DNA from 2 places in the Rugamonas sp. FW305-51 genome. Region 2 is predicted to be linked to the other one. Evidence: riboswitches for the same ligand, from Rfam matches in the RefSeq annotation. Region 2 holds a riboswitch; the other holds the start of a gene.
What was found. Region 2 has a riboswitch for thiamine pyrophosphate ahead of thiC (phosphomethylpyrimidine synthase ThiC). Riboswitches for the same ligand answer to the same signal wherever they lie in the genome.

Region 1: it holds a riboswitch for thiamine pyrophosphate, as region 2 does, so the genes downstream of both, AC3WOS_RS06560 (TonB-dependent siderophore receptor) here and thiC (phosphomethylpyrimidine synthase ThiC) in region 2, are expected to answer to the same signal.

What each region holds. Positions count from the first base shown of each region.
Region 1 is NZ_JBYSZG010000006.1:84,745-91,850, forward strand. It holds gene ompR (osmolarity response regulator transcription factor OmpR) at 1-403, shown strand, start outside; gene AC3WOS_RS06540 (sensor histidine kinase) at 419-1,798, shown strand; gene AC3WOS_RS06545 (hypothetical protein) at 1,808-2,278, opposite strand; gene AC3WOS_RS06550 (hypothetical protein) at 2,529-3,239, shown strand; gene AC3WOS_RS06555 (Imm26 family immunity protein) at 3,264-3,740, opposite strand; TPP riboswitch at 3,885-3,982, shown strand; gene AC3WOS_RS06560 (TonB-dependent siderophore receptor) at 4,069-6,195, shown strand; gene AC3WOS_RS06565 (HD domain-containing phosphohydrolase) at 6,411-7,106, shown strand, end outside.
Region 2 is NZ_JBYSZG010000005.1:78,630-85,735, forward strand. It holds gene AC3WOS_RS05470 (response regulator) at 1-417, opposite strand, end outside; gene AC3WOS_RS05475 (ANTAR domain-containing response regulator) at 693-1,322, opposite strand; gene thiE (thiamine phosphate synthase) at 1,404-2,018, opposite strand; gene thiD (bifunctional hydroxymethylpyrimidine kinase/phosphomethylpyrimidine kinase) at 2,096-3,025, opposite strand; gene AC3WOS_RS05490 (thiazole synthase) at 3,046-3,837, opposite strand; gene thiS (sulfur carrier protein ThiS) at 3,860-4,063, opposite strand; gene thiC (phosphomethylpyrimidine synthase ThiC) at 4,071-5,990, opposite strand; TPP riboswitch at 6,060-6,165, opposite strand; gene AC3WOS_RS05505 (hypothetical protein) at 6,396-6,800, opposite strand; gene AC3WOS_RS05510 (M20/M25/M40 family metallo-hydrolase) at 6,898-7,106, opposite strand, start outside.

The sequences.
Region 1 (7,106 bases), on a different contig from region 2:
CAACCCGCGCGAGCTGGTGGCCCGCATCGGCGCCGTGCTGCGCCGCAAGGGCCCGGACGAGATTCCGGGCGCGCCGTCGGAAACCCCGCAGACCTTCGAGTTCGGCCAGTTCGTGCTCGACCTGGGCACCCGCACGCTCAAGAAGAATGGCGAGACGGTGCCGCTGACGACGGGCGAATTCTCCGTGCTCAAGGTGTTCGCGCGCCATGCGCGCCAGCCCCTGTCGCGCGAAAAGCTGATGGAACTGGCGCGCGGGCGCGAATACGAAGTGTTCGACCGCAGCCTGGACGTGCAGATCTCGCGCCTGCGCAAGCTGATCGAACCCGATCCGTCGAGCCCGCTGTACATCCAGACCGTGTGGGGCCTGGGCTATGTGTTCATCCCGGAGGGGCAGCCCCGCTAACTGGGGCAGCCGCGCATGAAGCTTTCCGCACCGCTCCCTCCGCTCCGATACTTGTTCAATTTCAGCTGGCTCAAAAGCGGCCTGTTCTGGCGCACCTTCGTGCTGCTGGGCGCGTTGACGACGATGAGCATGACGGCCTGGGTCGGCATGATCAGCATCGTCCAGCACGAGCCGCAGGTGCAGCAGATCTCGGCCCAGGTGATCTCGGTGGTCACCATCACCCACGCCGCCCTGACCCACTCGGCGCCCGAACTGCGGCGCGAGCTGCTGTTCGACCTGGTATCGAACGAGGGCATCCGCGTGTTCCCGCTGGAGGACGACGACAAGGTGGCGCCGCCGCCCGACAACGCGCTCATGCCCGACATCGCCGCGCTGGTGCGGGCCAAGCTGGGCGCCGACACCCGCTTCTCGTCCGAGGTGAACGGCGTGGCCGGCTTCTGGGTCAGCTTCAAGATCGACGACGACCAGTACTGGCTCATGCTCGAGCGTAACCGCATCCGCGGCCTGACGGGCATCCAGTGGCTGGGCTGGGCCAGCGTGGTGTCCATGCTCTCCCTCCTGGGCGCGGCCCTGATCTCCAGCCTCATCAACCGGCCGCTGGCGCGCCTGACGGCCGCCACCCGCGCTTTTGCCCAGGGCAAGCGCCCGGCGCGGCTGCCGGAACGGGGACCGAAGGAAATCCGCGATGCCAACCGCAGCTTCAACCAGATGGTGGACGAACTGCAGCAGGTCGAATCGGACCGCGCCGTGATCCTGGCCGGCATCTCGCACGACCTGCGCACGCCGCTGGCGCGCATGCAACTGGAAGTGGAAATGGCCAACCTGTCGGCCGAGGCGCGCGACGGCATCCAGTCCGACATCGGCCAGATGGACGCCATCATCGGCCAGTTCCTCGACTACGCCAAGCCGACGGAGGCGTCGAGCTTCATCAACGTCGACATCAGCGCCCTGCTGCAGGACATCGTGCGCGAGGCCGAACGGCTGCCCGACGTGCGCATGCAGGCCGAGATCGCCGAGCGGGCCCACGTGATGGGCAACGCCACCGACCTGCGGCGCGTGATCAACAACCTGATCGAGAACGCGCGCCGCTACGGCAAGACGGCCGGCACCGACCTGGCCGAGATCGACGTGCGCTGCACCATCAAGGGCATGCACCTGGCCAAGCGCATCGTGATCGAAGTGCAGGACCACGGCAGCGGCGTGCCGGACGACCAGATCGAAAACCTGCTCAAGCCCTTCACCCGGCTCGACGCGGCGCGCGGCCAGGCCAACGGCGCCGGCCTGGGGCTGGCCATCGTGGAGCGGGTGCTGCAGCGCCACGGCGCCGAACTGCAGGTGCGCAACCGCGACGGCGGCGGCCTGCAGTTCCAGATCACCATGCGCGCCCTGGGCTGAGCCTGGGCGCTAGCTTACCAGCGCGCTGGCCTTGAGCTGGGCCAGGATGGCGTCCGTGAAATCGTGCGCGATACCGCTGTCCGAACCGAAGCGCGAGGCCGACACCACCACCGTGCGCAGCCAGGCCGGCTCGGCGCCGCGCGCCGCCAGCCTGGCCGTCACCGTCAGCACGACCGAACCGTCGGTGTCGACCGCGATGCTCTCGACCACCAGCATCAGCGCGTGGTCCGGGTGGCCGTCCTGGTTGGCATAGGGCGCCAGGCTGGCCTTCAGCTGCAGCGGCAGTTCGCGCGCCAGCATCGCTTCCAGCGCCACGCTGCGCGCATAGGCGACGCGGCGCTCGTCGTCGCTGGTCTTGGGCTGGCTGAAGGCGCCGCGCTCATGCTTGCTGACCAGCATCTGCGGATGGCGATGGGAGACGGCGATGGCCAGCGTGCCCTTGCCGATCGGTGTGAGCTCGCCCGGGTCCGCCGAGCGCACGATGGCCGCCCCGCCACAGGCCGACAAACACAACAGAACGGATAATGCGGATGCGCGATACAGCCTCGATGGATGGAACATGTTCGGATTGAATGACTCGATAAGTGGCAAGGCCGCCCCCATGCGAGGCGGACGGAAACTATTATTTCATGCGAAAAATATATATTTGCATAAAAATATTATCAAATCAACACAATGCTTGGAGGCCACACTCCAACGCCACAGCGGGACGGGACGCGCGGCGCGGACGGTGCCAACGCGGACGGTGACCGCGCTGCTGGCGCCGCCGGCGCTGGCGTTGCCGATGCTGGCGTTGCTGTACTGCGGCGCCGGCATGGCCGGCGCCGGCGCCCTGGCCAGCCCCGTTTCCCGTCCCGCCACGGCGGCCGAGCTGCGCTCCTTCGACCAGTTCCTGCGGCAGTACGATCCGGCGCCGGGCGCCGGCAAGGCCCAGCTGACAGTGGAACGGCCAGCCGGCAAAGGGCCGTGGCAATTGAGCGCCACCATGGAAACGCCGGCCCGCCTGGCCATGCCGGGCGTGTGCCGGCTCGAACGCAGCGTGTTCCGCCATGTGCCGCGGGCGCCGGACGGCCAGCCGTGGCGCAGCGACGGCATGGCCCAGGCCTATGTATGGCTGGCCGTGGGCGGCCCCTGCGTGGCGCCGGCCCGCCCCGTACGGCTGCTGCAAGCGTTGCCGCCGCAACTGGTGCTGCAACTGCTGAAGGAAAACGCCGCCCTGCTGAACCGGGCCCGCCTGCTCTTTGCCGGCAATACCCAGTGCGCGCGGCTGCGCGCCCTGCCCTTCGCGCTCGAAGCCTTGGGCGCGGGCGCGCGGGCAGCGGGCGCCCCCACCATCTACACGCTGCTGTTTCGCGGCGAGCGGGGCGAACTGGCCCAGGTCGACGCCCGCTACAGCCGGGCCGAGCTGACGGCATGGAATGTCAGTTGCCCGGCACCATAGCGGCCGGGCCCGAGTATTGCGCCGCTAGCCGCGCACGGAGGCCGGCTCCAGCAGGCGCGACAGCAACAGCTCGGCCGAACCGTAGCCGTACAGCGAATCGGCCTCCATGCCCTGGGTGTCGTAAGGCACCGATTCCTCGCGTTCGGAGCGGCTCGGGTCTTGGTCGTTATAGGTCACGCGCCAGGCGCGGCGCAGCGCGTCGGCGCGGCGCAGGTAGGCCGGCATGGGCCACAGGGCCGGATTCCAGTTGACCGTTTCGCCCAGCACGGGCCAGCGCCCGCTGGCCAGCGCCATGTCGCCCACGCGCAGCACGCGCAAGGCGTCTTCGGCCCGCAGCCGGGCCAGCGATTCCAGCGGCGGCAGCTGCGCATGGCGCGGCCCGAACAGGTAGGCCAGCATGACGCGGCTCGACGGCGCCAACCGTGCCACCAGTCCGCAGCCGTAGCCGCCCTCCAGCAGCGGCACCGCGAACCAGCTTCCTTCGTGATATGGCTGCTTCATACATCCATCCTCTTGGTTCAGCACTGCGCCGCCGCCCGGCTCATAAGCCATATCGGCAAGGCGGCGCAAAACTGCAGTGTAGCGATGGCGCGACGGTGGCGGCGCACGCCTCCGGGCGGGCCAACATGGGTCTATGTTACACTCCTGCCTCGCTAGGGGTCCTGGAACGCTGTTCCGGGTGAGAGATACCCTCCGTACCTGATCTGGATAATGCCAGCGCAGGAAAGCGCAAAGAGGTTCCCTCCTTTGACAGCTCCCGCGCTGGTTCCAGCCTGACAAGCAACGAACAACGAGCGCCGCGGCTTAGCCGCGCACCAGAGAGCACACCATGTCCACACCTCATTTCGCCCTGTCCGCCCTGTCCGTGGCGGTCCTGCAAGCCCTGTCCGGCAACGCCTGGGCCGATGCCGACGTCCCCGCCGGGCAAGCCGTCCCCGAAATCATCGTCAGCGGCGCCCGCGTCGCGCCCGGCCACGCCTCCGTGGCCGGCTTCAGCGACATGCCGCTGATGCAGACGCCGGCCTCGGTCACCGTGCTGACCTCGCAGCAAATGTATGACCGCGACATCCGCAGCACGACAGACGCGGCCCGCTACGACGCCGGCCTGAGCGACGCCTATAACGCGGTCGGCTACTCGGAGCAGTTCTCCATCCGCGGCTTCAAGCTCGACAACGCCACCAGCTACCGCAAGGATGGCATGGCCATCTCCGGCGACACCCAGATCCCGCTCGAGAACAAGGAGCGGCTGGAAGTGCTCAAGGGCCTGTCGGGCCTGCAGGGCGGCGCCTCGGCGCCGGGCGGCATGATCAACTACGTCGTCAAGCGCCCCACCAGCGCCGCGCTGCGTTCGTTCCTGCTGGAAGAGCGCGAGCGCGGCACCGTGTACGGCGCCGTGGACCTGGGCGGGCGCTTCGAGGACAGCCGCTTCGGCTACCGCTTCAACGCCGCCGCCGAGCGCCTGCGCTCCTACATCAAGGGCGCCGACGGCAACCGCAAGTTCATCTCCGGCGCCTTCGACTGGCAGATCTCGCCCCAGGCCCTGCTGCAGCTCGATGCCGACTACCAGACCAAGTCGCAAGTGTCGGCGCCCGGCTTCCAGCTGCTCGACAACGTGGCGCTGCCCAACATCGCGGCCGACAACATGCTCAACAACCAGCCGTGGAGCCGTCCCGTCGAGACCACCAGCAGCAACCTGGGACTCAGCTTCCAGTACCAGCTGTCGCCGCAATGGCACGCCACCGTGCGCGCCAACCAGCACCAGTTCAAGCGTGACGACTACACGGCCTTCCCGTACGGCTGCACGGCCCAGTCGCTGTATCCCGGCTTCTGCGGCAACGGCGACTACGACGTGTACGACTACATCAGCCTGGGCGAGAAGAAGTCGCCCCTGAACGTGCAAGCGCTGCTGCAGGGCAGCCTGGCCACGGGCGCCGTGCGCCACGCGCTGACGGTGGGCGGCACTTACTTCCGCAACAGCGAAAAATGGGGCGACTATGTGTACGACTTCGCCGGCGTGAGCAACATCTACCATCCGGTGGTGGTGCCGCCCGTCGAGCGCAGCAGCGGCCCCGTATCCGAACGCCGCCGCAGCAGCGAACGCGCCGTGCTGGCCCAGGACATCGCCAGCCTGACCGATACCCTGGCCCTGCACGCAGGCGCCCGCTACGCGCAGCTCAAGCGCGATGAAGTGGTCGACGCCACCCTGCCGGCCGTCCACACCGACCACGGATTCTGGCTGCCCAACGTGGCGCTGGTCTACAGCCCCGCCGCCACCGTGTCGCTGTACGGCTCCTATGCCCAGGGCCTGCAATACGGCAGCGTGGCCCCGATCGGCACCAGCAACGCCCAGCAGGCACTCGACGCCGGCAAGTCCAAACAGCTGGAAGCGGGCGTGAAGGCCGCCCTGGCCCAGGACCTGAGCATGACGGCCGCCCTGTTCCAGATCCGCCAGGGCCTGGAATACATCGACGCCGCCAACACCTGGGTGCGCAACGGCCAGGACCAGCATCGCGGCATCGAACTGACGCTGGACGGCAAGGTAAGCAAGGAACTGGCCATGGGCGTCACGGCCACGGCCCTGCACACGCTGGCCAGCGGCACCGGCCGCAGCGACATGGACGGCAAGCGCGTCACCAACGTGCCGGCCTTCAAATCGAGCGTCTATGCCGACTACGCCGTGCCGCAGGTGCACGGCTTGAACCTGAACGCCAACTGGCAATACGCGGGCAAGAAGGCCTTCGATCCGGCCAACACGGTGATGGTGCCGGCCTACCATGTGGTCAACCTGGGTGCGGCCTACGTCACGCGCGTGGCCGGTACGGCCACCACCTTCCGTGCCCACCTCGACAACGCGTTCGACCGCTTCTACTGGCGCGACGTGACCCCGGACCTGGGCGGCTACCTGTTCCCGGGCGCCAAGCGCACCTTCCGCGTGTCGGCCCAGTTCGACCTGTAAGGCTGGCAGCCGCCGCGCCGGCCGGCGCGGCGGCGTGGCGTGGCAAAACACCTCAAATCAATTGGCAGCGCCTTCCAGCGCAAGAGCGCTGCCATGATCGGATAAAATGAACCCTGACTTGAGCGCCGCGCCGCGCACTTGAATCCGGACACCATTCCAGGCACGGATGACCACGAGTTGCAAGGCCGCAACTTTGGCAACCGACTGGAGATCACTTGAATTTTCCGCCACGCAGCATCAGAGCCCGCGCCCTGCTCGCTCTCGGTCTGATCTTCGCGGTCGTGCTCGGTGTGGCAACCTATCGCGCCTATGAACGACGCGCCACGGATCTGGCCTATGCAATGGAACGGCTGGCAACCCATGCTCAGCTCATTGCAGAAAATCAAAGCGACGTCATCCGCTTTGCGCAGCAGTTTCTGGAAGTCATGGTGAGTACCGGCAGCGCAAGCAGACTGATACATGAGCCGGATTGCGGAAATTTTCTTCAGCGCTACAAGGCGCGCTCGCCGCACGTTGCCACGGCCGTGTTTGCCACGCCTGCAGGTGCGCTCGCATGTAATGCCGTCGCCTCGTCCGTCCCGACCAACATTGCCGACCGCGATTACTTTCAGCGGGCCTTGCGGACCACCGACGTCGTCGTTGGCAAGGCAGTCACCGGCCGTACCACCGCCAAATGGAGCCTGCCTTTGGCGCAGTCGTTTGCCGACGATGCGGGCAAGGTCGAGGGCGTGGTGGCCGTATTACTGGATCTGGGGTGGATCAACCAGGAGTTCGCCAAAGCCGGCTACCCGCTGGACGCACGGCTAGGCCTGATCGATAGTGACGGCACGGTGCTGGTGCGGTATCCGGACCCCGACGCCCAGATCGCAAAAAATCTCAGGAACTCGCCCTTTTTCAAGACCCTGGTCGCG
Region 2 (7,106 bases):
CCACAGCTGGCGCGGCGAAGTCCACGGCTTGGGCAGGAAGGCGATGGCCTGGTCGTACCGGTCGGGCCGGCGCGCCGAATACAGCAGCACGGGCGTGCCTTGCTGCAGCTGGCACAACGTCGCCAGCAGGGCCGCGCCGTCACCGTCAGGCAGGTCAGGGTCCAGCACCACCAGCGCGTAGCGCCCGTTCTGCGCGGCGCGCACGGCCGCCGCCATGGTGCCGGCGTGGGTGACCTGGGTTTCCGGCACCAGCAAGGTGGCCAGGACCAGGGCCGCGTCATGGTCGCTGTCCACGTGCAGCACGCGCGGCGTGTCGCCCGGCGCGCGGGCATCGGCGTGGGCCGCGCGGGCCTGGTCCAGTTGCTGCTGGCTGGCGCAGGGCGACGCATCCGCGCCGCTGGCTGGCTTGATCGTCATGGAGTCTCTCCGGCGAAAAAGTGATCGGACTGTCCCGCGCACGCGGCGACCGCGCAGCAAGGGCGCGGCAGGCAACGGTGGTCACGGGATCGGTTCGGCGGAGCTGGGCCAAACTGGTGGCGCGGCGCGGGGGATGGGCGGCCGCAGGACTGGCAGGGGCGGGTTACGGTCCCGCTGCACTTCAGCTTAGCGGCCGGGGCCGCTAGCGTCAGCTTTCATAGTACAACAAAACGGAGGCTGGGCAAGCGGGCGCGGTGCGACTATCTGCCCACCGTTTACTTTTTGAGACGGTTGCTGAAGGCCGCGTGCAGGCTGTTCAGGGTTTCCTCGGCCGCCAGCAGCTGGTCGGCCACTTCATTGACCTTGCGCCGGCTGGAGCGGGCATGGTCGCGCAACACTTCGAAGGCCGTGTTGCGGTCGGTCTGGAACTTGCACATCAATAGGCCCACGGCCAGGCTGGTCTCGCGCCCGGCCGCCAGCGCCGCGTTCAGATTGAGCTCGGTGCGGCGCAGCTGGCGGATCTCGTCGGCCCGCGCCAGGCCGGCGGCGAAGGCCGGCATCAAGTGTTTTTCATCGACCGGCTTGACGAGAAAACCGACGGCGCCGTAGGCCGCCGCCTGCTTGCCGGCGTCGGCGTCGCCGCGGCCGGACAGGAACATGAAGGGCACGGAAGTCTGGGCGTGCAGGCGCTTGGCCAGCTCCAGGCCGTTCATGCCCGGCATGTGGATGTCGAGCAGGGCCAGGTCCGGTTCGCGCTGGCCGATCAGTTGCAAGGCTTGCTCGGACGAGGAAGCCTGCAGCGTATCGTAGCCGGCGTGGCGCAACACCTCGCCCAGGTAGTCGAGCAGCAGTTGGTCGTCGTCGACGATCAGGATCAGTCGCTTAGCGCTGGCAGTGACGTTCATGTGGCGGCCCGTGGTCAAGTAAACGCCTGAATTATAAGGCGTAACGGGCCACGGATCGCAGACCAGTTTACCGTTCCGTTGTTAATTAACCAAGAACAACGAACGGAAGCTGCGCACGGCCGCGGCCGGGTCGTCCGCCAGGTAGACGCTGCTGATGGCGGCCACCATGTGGGCGCCGCGCGCCACCAATGGCGCCGCGTTGTCCGGCGTCATGCCGCCGATCACCACGCTGGGCACGGTGATGACGGCGCGTGCCTCGTTGACGATGGACGGCGCCGTCGTGACGGCATACTGCTTGACGCGCGACGGGTAGAAGCCGCCGAAGGCCACATAGCTGGCGCCGGCCGCCTGGGCCGCCAGCGCGCGCGGCAAGTCGCCGTAGCAGGAAGCGCCGACGATCTTGTCCGGTCCCAGTGCGGCGCGCACCTCGGCCAGTGCCGCGTCCGTGCCGCCCACGTGGATGCCGTCCGCGTCGAGCGCCTGGCACAAGGCCACGTGGTCGTTGATAATCAGCGGCACGCCGTGGCGGCGGCACAGCGCCAGCAGGGCCGCGCCCTGCTCCGCGCGCAGCGCCGGGCTGGCGTCCTTGTGGCGATACTGCAGCAGCGCCACGCCGGCGCCCAGCGCCTGCTCCGTCACCGCCAGCAGCCGCTCGGTATCGTCCCAGTTGGGCGTAACCAGATAAAGTCCTTGCATGATGTGCCTTCAAAAAAAATGGGTACGTAAAAAATGGGGACGTACCCCATTTACTCGTTGTCCTGGACGACGGCCATTCAGCGCAGCGGTATGCGCTGGCCCGCCGCGATCGGGTAGGACGCTTCCAGCGCGTGATGGCAGAACCGCTGGGCCCGCTCCAGCGCCACCGCCATCGGCACCTGCTGCGCCAGCAAGCCGGCGATGGACGAAGCCAGCGTGCAACCGCTGCCGTGAAACCCGCCGGGCAAACGGGGCCAGCGCCATTGCTGCTCGCGTTCCGGACCAAACCAGCGGTTGACCACCTGGTCCCCCGCGTCATGGCCGCCCGTGATCAGCACGTGGCGGCAACCGCGCGCCTGCAGCACGCGCGCTTGCGCGGCCGGCTCATCCTCGCCGGTGAGGGCGCGCGCCTCCGGCCCGTTGGGCGTGAGCACGGTGACCAGCGGCAGCAGCGGCGCCAGCGCCAGCACCGCGTCGTCGCGCGACAGCAGGTCGCCGTGGCCGCTGGCCAGCACCGGGTCCAGCACCACGGGCAGGTCCGGCTGGTGCACGCGCAAGCGCACGATCAGGCCGGCGATGGCCTGCGCATTGGCGGCGCTGCCCGTGATGCCGATCTTGACGGCGCCGATGGCGATCTTCGCCGCCAGCACCTCGGCCTGGCGCAGCAGCATGGCGCTGTCCACCGGCTGCACGTGGTACACACGGTCGTTGTCCTGCGCCGTCAGCGCCGTGACCACCGTCAGCGCATGCGCGCCCTGGCCTGCCACGGCCTGCAGGTCGGCCGCGATGCCGGCGCCGCCGGACGGATCGACCCCGGCCAGCACCAGCACGGCCGGCCGCTCGTCGGAACGGCGCACCGGTGGCGCCGCCGCTGGCGCGCCGCTACTCGCGTAGCCGTGCGTCCCCGTGGCGCCAGCCTGCCCGCGCGCGCCGGTGGCGGCCGCTCCGGACATGCCCCTGGCATCAACGTCGCCGCTTGAACTGGCGGTGCCGTCTTGCCTAGGCATGTCAGCGGCGCCAGCCCGCTTCATGCCAGCCGGCCAGCCATCGGCGACGATGGCGAGGCGGCGAAGCGCTTCGGGATGCGGCCGGCCAGGTAGGCTTCACGCCCCGCCTGCACGCCCAGGCGCATGGCGCGCGCCATGCGCACCGGGTCCTGCGCGCCGGCGATGGCGGTGTTCATCAACACACCGTCGCAGCCCAGTTCCATGGCGATGGCCGCATCGGACGCCGTGCCCACGCCGGCATCGACCAGCACCGGCACCGTGGCCTGCTCGATGATCAGCGACAGGTTCCACGGGTTGAGGATGCCCATGCCCGAACCGATCAGCGAGGCCAGCGGCATCACGGCCACGCAGCCTATGCTGGCCAGCAGTTTGGCCTGGATCGGGTCGTCGCTGCAGTAGACCATCACGTCGAAGCCGTCGCGCACGAGCGCCTCGGCCGCGACCAGGGTCTCGGGCATGTGCGGGAACAGGGTCTTCTCGTCGCCCAGCACTTCCAGCTTGACCAGCTTGTGCCCGCCCAGCAGTTCACGCGCCATCTGCAAGGTGTAGACGGCATCCTTGGCCGTGTAGCAGCCGGCCGTGTTGGGCAGGATGGTGTACTGCGACGGCGGCAGCACGTCCAGCAGGCTGGGCGCCTTGGGGTCCTGGCCGATGTTGACGCGGCGGATCGCCACCGTAATGATTTCCGCCCCGGCCGCGTCGGTCGCTTCGCGGGTCTGGGCCAGGTCCTTGTATTTACCGCTGCCCACCAGCAGGCGCGATTGGTAGGTCTTGCCTGCGATGGTCAGCAGGTCTTGGCTTTGCTCTTGCATGTCCGTTTTCCTTAGTCCGTGGTTAGCCGCCGCCGATGGCGCGCACGATGTCCACCTTGTCCTGCGCCTGCAGCCGGCGCTCGCGCCACTGCTGGCGCGGCACCACCGTGCGGTTGACGGCCAGCGCCAGCGCCTGGCCCGTCAACGACAGGGCGTCGATCAAGTCGTTCACCGTCTGGCCGGCCGGCACGCTGTGCGGCGCGCCGTTCAGTTCAATTGCGATCATGGCCGCCTCACAGCTTGCGATAGAGCTCGGCGCCGTTCTTGATGAACTCAATCGCCTTGACCTGCATGCCCTGTTCCAGCACGGCGCTGTCGTCGAGGCCGCCGTTGGCCGCCGCGTACTCGCGCACTTCCTGCGTGATCTTCATCGAGCAGAAGTGCGGGCCGCACATGGAGCAGAAGTGCGCCACCTTGGCCGAATCCTTGGGCAGGGTCTCGTCGTGGAATTCGCGCGCCTTGTCCGGGTCCAGGCCCAGGTTGAACTGGTCGTCCCAGCGGAACTCGAAACGGGCCTTGGACAGCGCGTTGTCGCGGATCTGGGCGCCCGGATGGCCCTTGGCCAGGTCGGCCGCGTGGGCGGCGATCTTGTAGGTGATGATGCCGTCCTTGACGTCGTTCTTGTCCGGCAGGCCCAGGTGCTCCTTGGGCGTGACGTAGCACAGCATGGCCGTGCCGTACCAGCCGATCTGCGCCGCGCCGATGCCGGAGGTGATGTGGTCGTAGCCGGGCGCGATGTCGGTGGTCAGAGGTCCCAGCGTGTAGAACGGCGCTTCGTGGCACTGTTCCAGCTGCAGGTCCATGTTTTCCTTGATCAGCTGCATGGGCACGTGGCCGGGGCCTTCGATCATCACCTGCACGTCGTGCTTCCAGGCGATCTGGGTCAGTTCGCCCAGCGTCTTCAGCTCGCCCAGCTGGGCTTCGTCGTTGGCGTCGTAGATCGAGCCGGGACGCAGGCCGTCACCGAGCGAGAACGAGACGTCGTAGGCCTTCATGATTTCGCAGATCTCTTCGAAGTGCGTGTACAGGAACGATTCCTTGTGGTGCGCCAGGCACCACTTGGCCATGATGGAACCGCCGCGCGAGACGATGCCCGTAAGGCGCTTGGCCGTCATCGGCACGTAGCGCAGCAGCACGCCGGCGTGGATGGTGAAGTAGTCCACACCCTGCTCGGCCTGTTCGATCAGGGTGTCGCGGAAGATTTCCCAGGTCAGGTCCTCGGCCTTGCCGTTGACCTTTTCCAGCGCCTGGTAGATCGGCACGGTGCCGATGGGGACCGGGCTGTTACGGATGATCCACTCGCGCGTCTCGTGGATATGCTTGCCGGTCGACAGGTCCATCACGTTGTCGCCGCCCCAGCGGATGGCCCAGGTCATCTTCTCCACTTCCTCGCCGATGGACGAGGTGACGGCCGAATTGCCGATGTTGGCGTTGATCTTGACGAGGAAATTACGGCCGATGATCATCGGCTCGATTTCCGGGTGGTTGATGTTGGCGGGGATGATGGCGCGGCCGCGGGCGATCTCGTCGCGCACGAATTCGGGCGTGATCTCGTCCGGGATGCTGGCGCCGTAGGACTGGCCAGGATGCTGGCGGCCCATCAGGTCGGCCAGGCGCTGGCCCATGGGACCGGAGTTCTTGAGGTTCTCCAGGTATTCCTTGCGGCGCAGGTTTTCGCGGATGGCGACGAATTCCATTTCCGGTGTGATGATGCCCTGGCGCGCGTAGTGCATCTGGGTCACGTTCTTGCCGGCCTTGGCGCGGCGCGGCAGGCGGTGCAGGTTGAAGCGCAGTTCGGCCAGGGCCGGATCGGCCAGGCGCGCCTGGCCATATTCGGAGGTGGGGCCGGCCAGCTCCTCGGTATCGGCACGCTCCAGTATCCACGGCAGGCGCGGGGTGGCGGCCAGGCCGGAACGGATGTCGATCACGGCGTCCGGATCGGTGTAGGGGCCGGAGGTGTCGTAGACATAGACGGGCGGGTTGGCTTCGAAACCGAACGAGGCCGGCGTGTCGGCCTGGGTGATTTCGCGCATCGGCACGCGGATGTCGGGGCGGCTGCCCTGGACATAGACCTTGCGCGAGTTGGGCAGCGGCGCAATGGCAGCCTGGTCCACCGTGGCGGTGGCGGAGAGGAATTTCGGATTGGCGTTCAATTTGGCTCCTTCGTTAGCTACAGGAGCCAGCAAAGGAGGTGGGACGGCGCGTGGTGGTCGGATCGTGACCGGCGTTGTCCTTGGCTTCCCTTCGCTGGCATTATCCAGATCAGGTTCGGAGGGTATTTCTCACCCGCGCATCGCAGTGCGACTTGCAGGACCCCTAGCGTGTGCCACCTTGCGGCAGCGGATGGAATTATACATGCGCCATGGCGCCGCGCGCCGCATGGCGTAAAAAAGACGGCCATATGCGCTATGCGCGACGGCCGCCTTGACAAATGCCGGCCTGTGGACGGCCGTCCGGAAGGATGGAAATACAACGGCCTGGCGCCCGGCGGCGGGCTCGGCATGGCTGGCCGGCAATGCCGCCAGCACCCGGCGGCTGGCCCGCCGGGGCCGTGCCGCTCAGGGGTGCATCAGATCGCGGGTATTTTCCGTGATCAGGTTGCCTTTCCGGAAATTGTAGTAAATGTCCGTGCATTCGCCCGGCAACGGCCGCGCGGCGTTATCGCCACACCAGCGGATTTCCGCCACCCAGTTGGCACCGAACTTGAGCTCGGCAACGCGCGGGTTGGGGATGCCGTGCAAGGTGCGGTTGGTGGCCCAGTAGACCGGCGTCTTGCCGGCCGGGTCGGGACCGTCGCGGAACGAAATCAAGCCTTGGTAGAGCGAATTGGCTTCGCCGGCGTGGGCCAGCGGCCAGGCGCCGGCTGCCAGGATCAAAGCCAGAACAACTTGCGGTTTCATGACGATCTCCTTGTGAGCTGTGAGGAAGTGCCCTTTGATCCGGCACGATTTATTGTTGTACATAAACACCAAATACCGTAAGGAAACTTACAGACGGTTGCATATTGTGTTGCTTCCGCACACCAGCGGCTGGCCGCCGCCGGTGGCGGGCGCCGCCAGTTTATTGCGGCCGGTAGGTCACCGTCAGCGTGTAGCTGGCCGCGCTGTAGCCGTTCAACAACAGGTACACGTCGCCATTGGCGCTCAGCGACACGGTGCAGCGCTCCGCGCTGGTGGGGCCGTCGGACTTGCAGTCGTAGCTGCTGGTGGTGGCCGCCGCCCCCTTGCGCACATACAGGTCGGTGTCGCCGCTGCCGCTCAGCGTGGCGG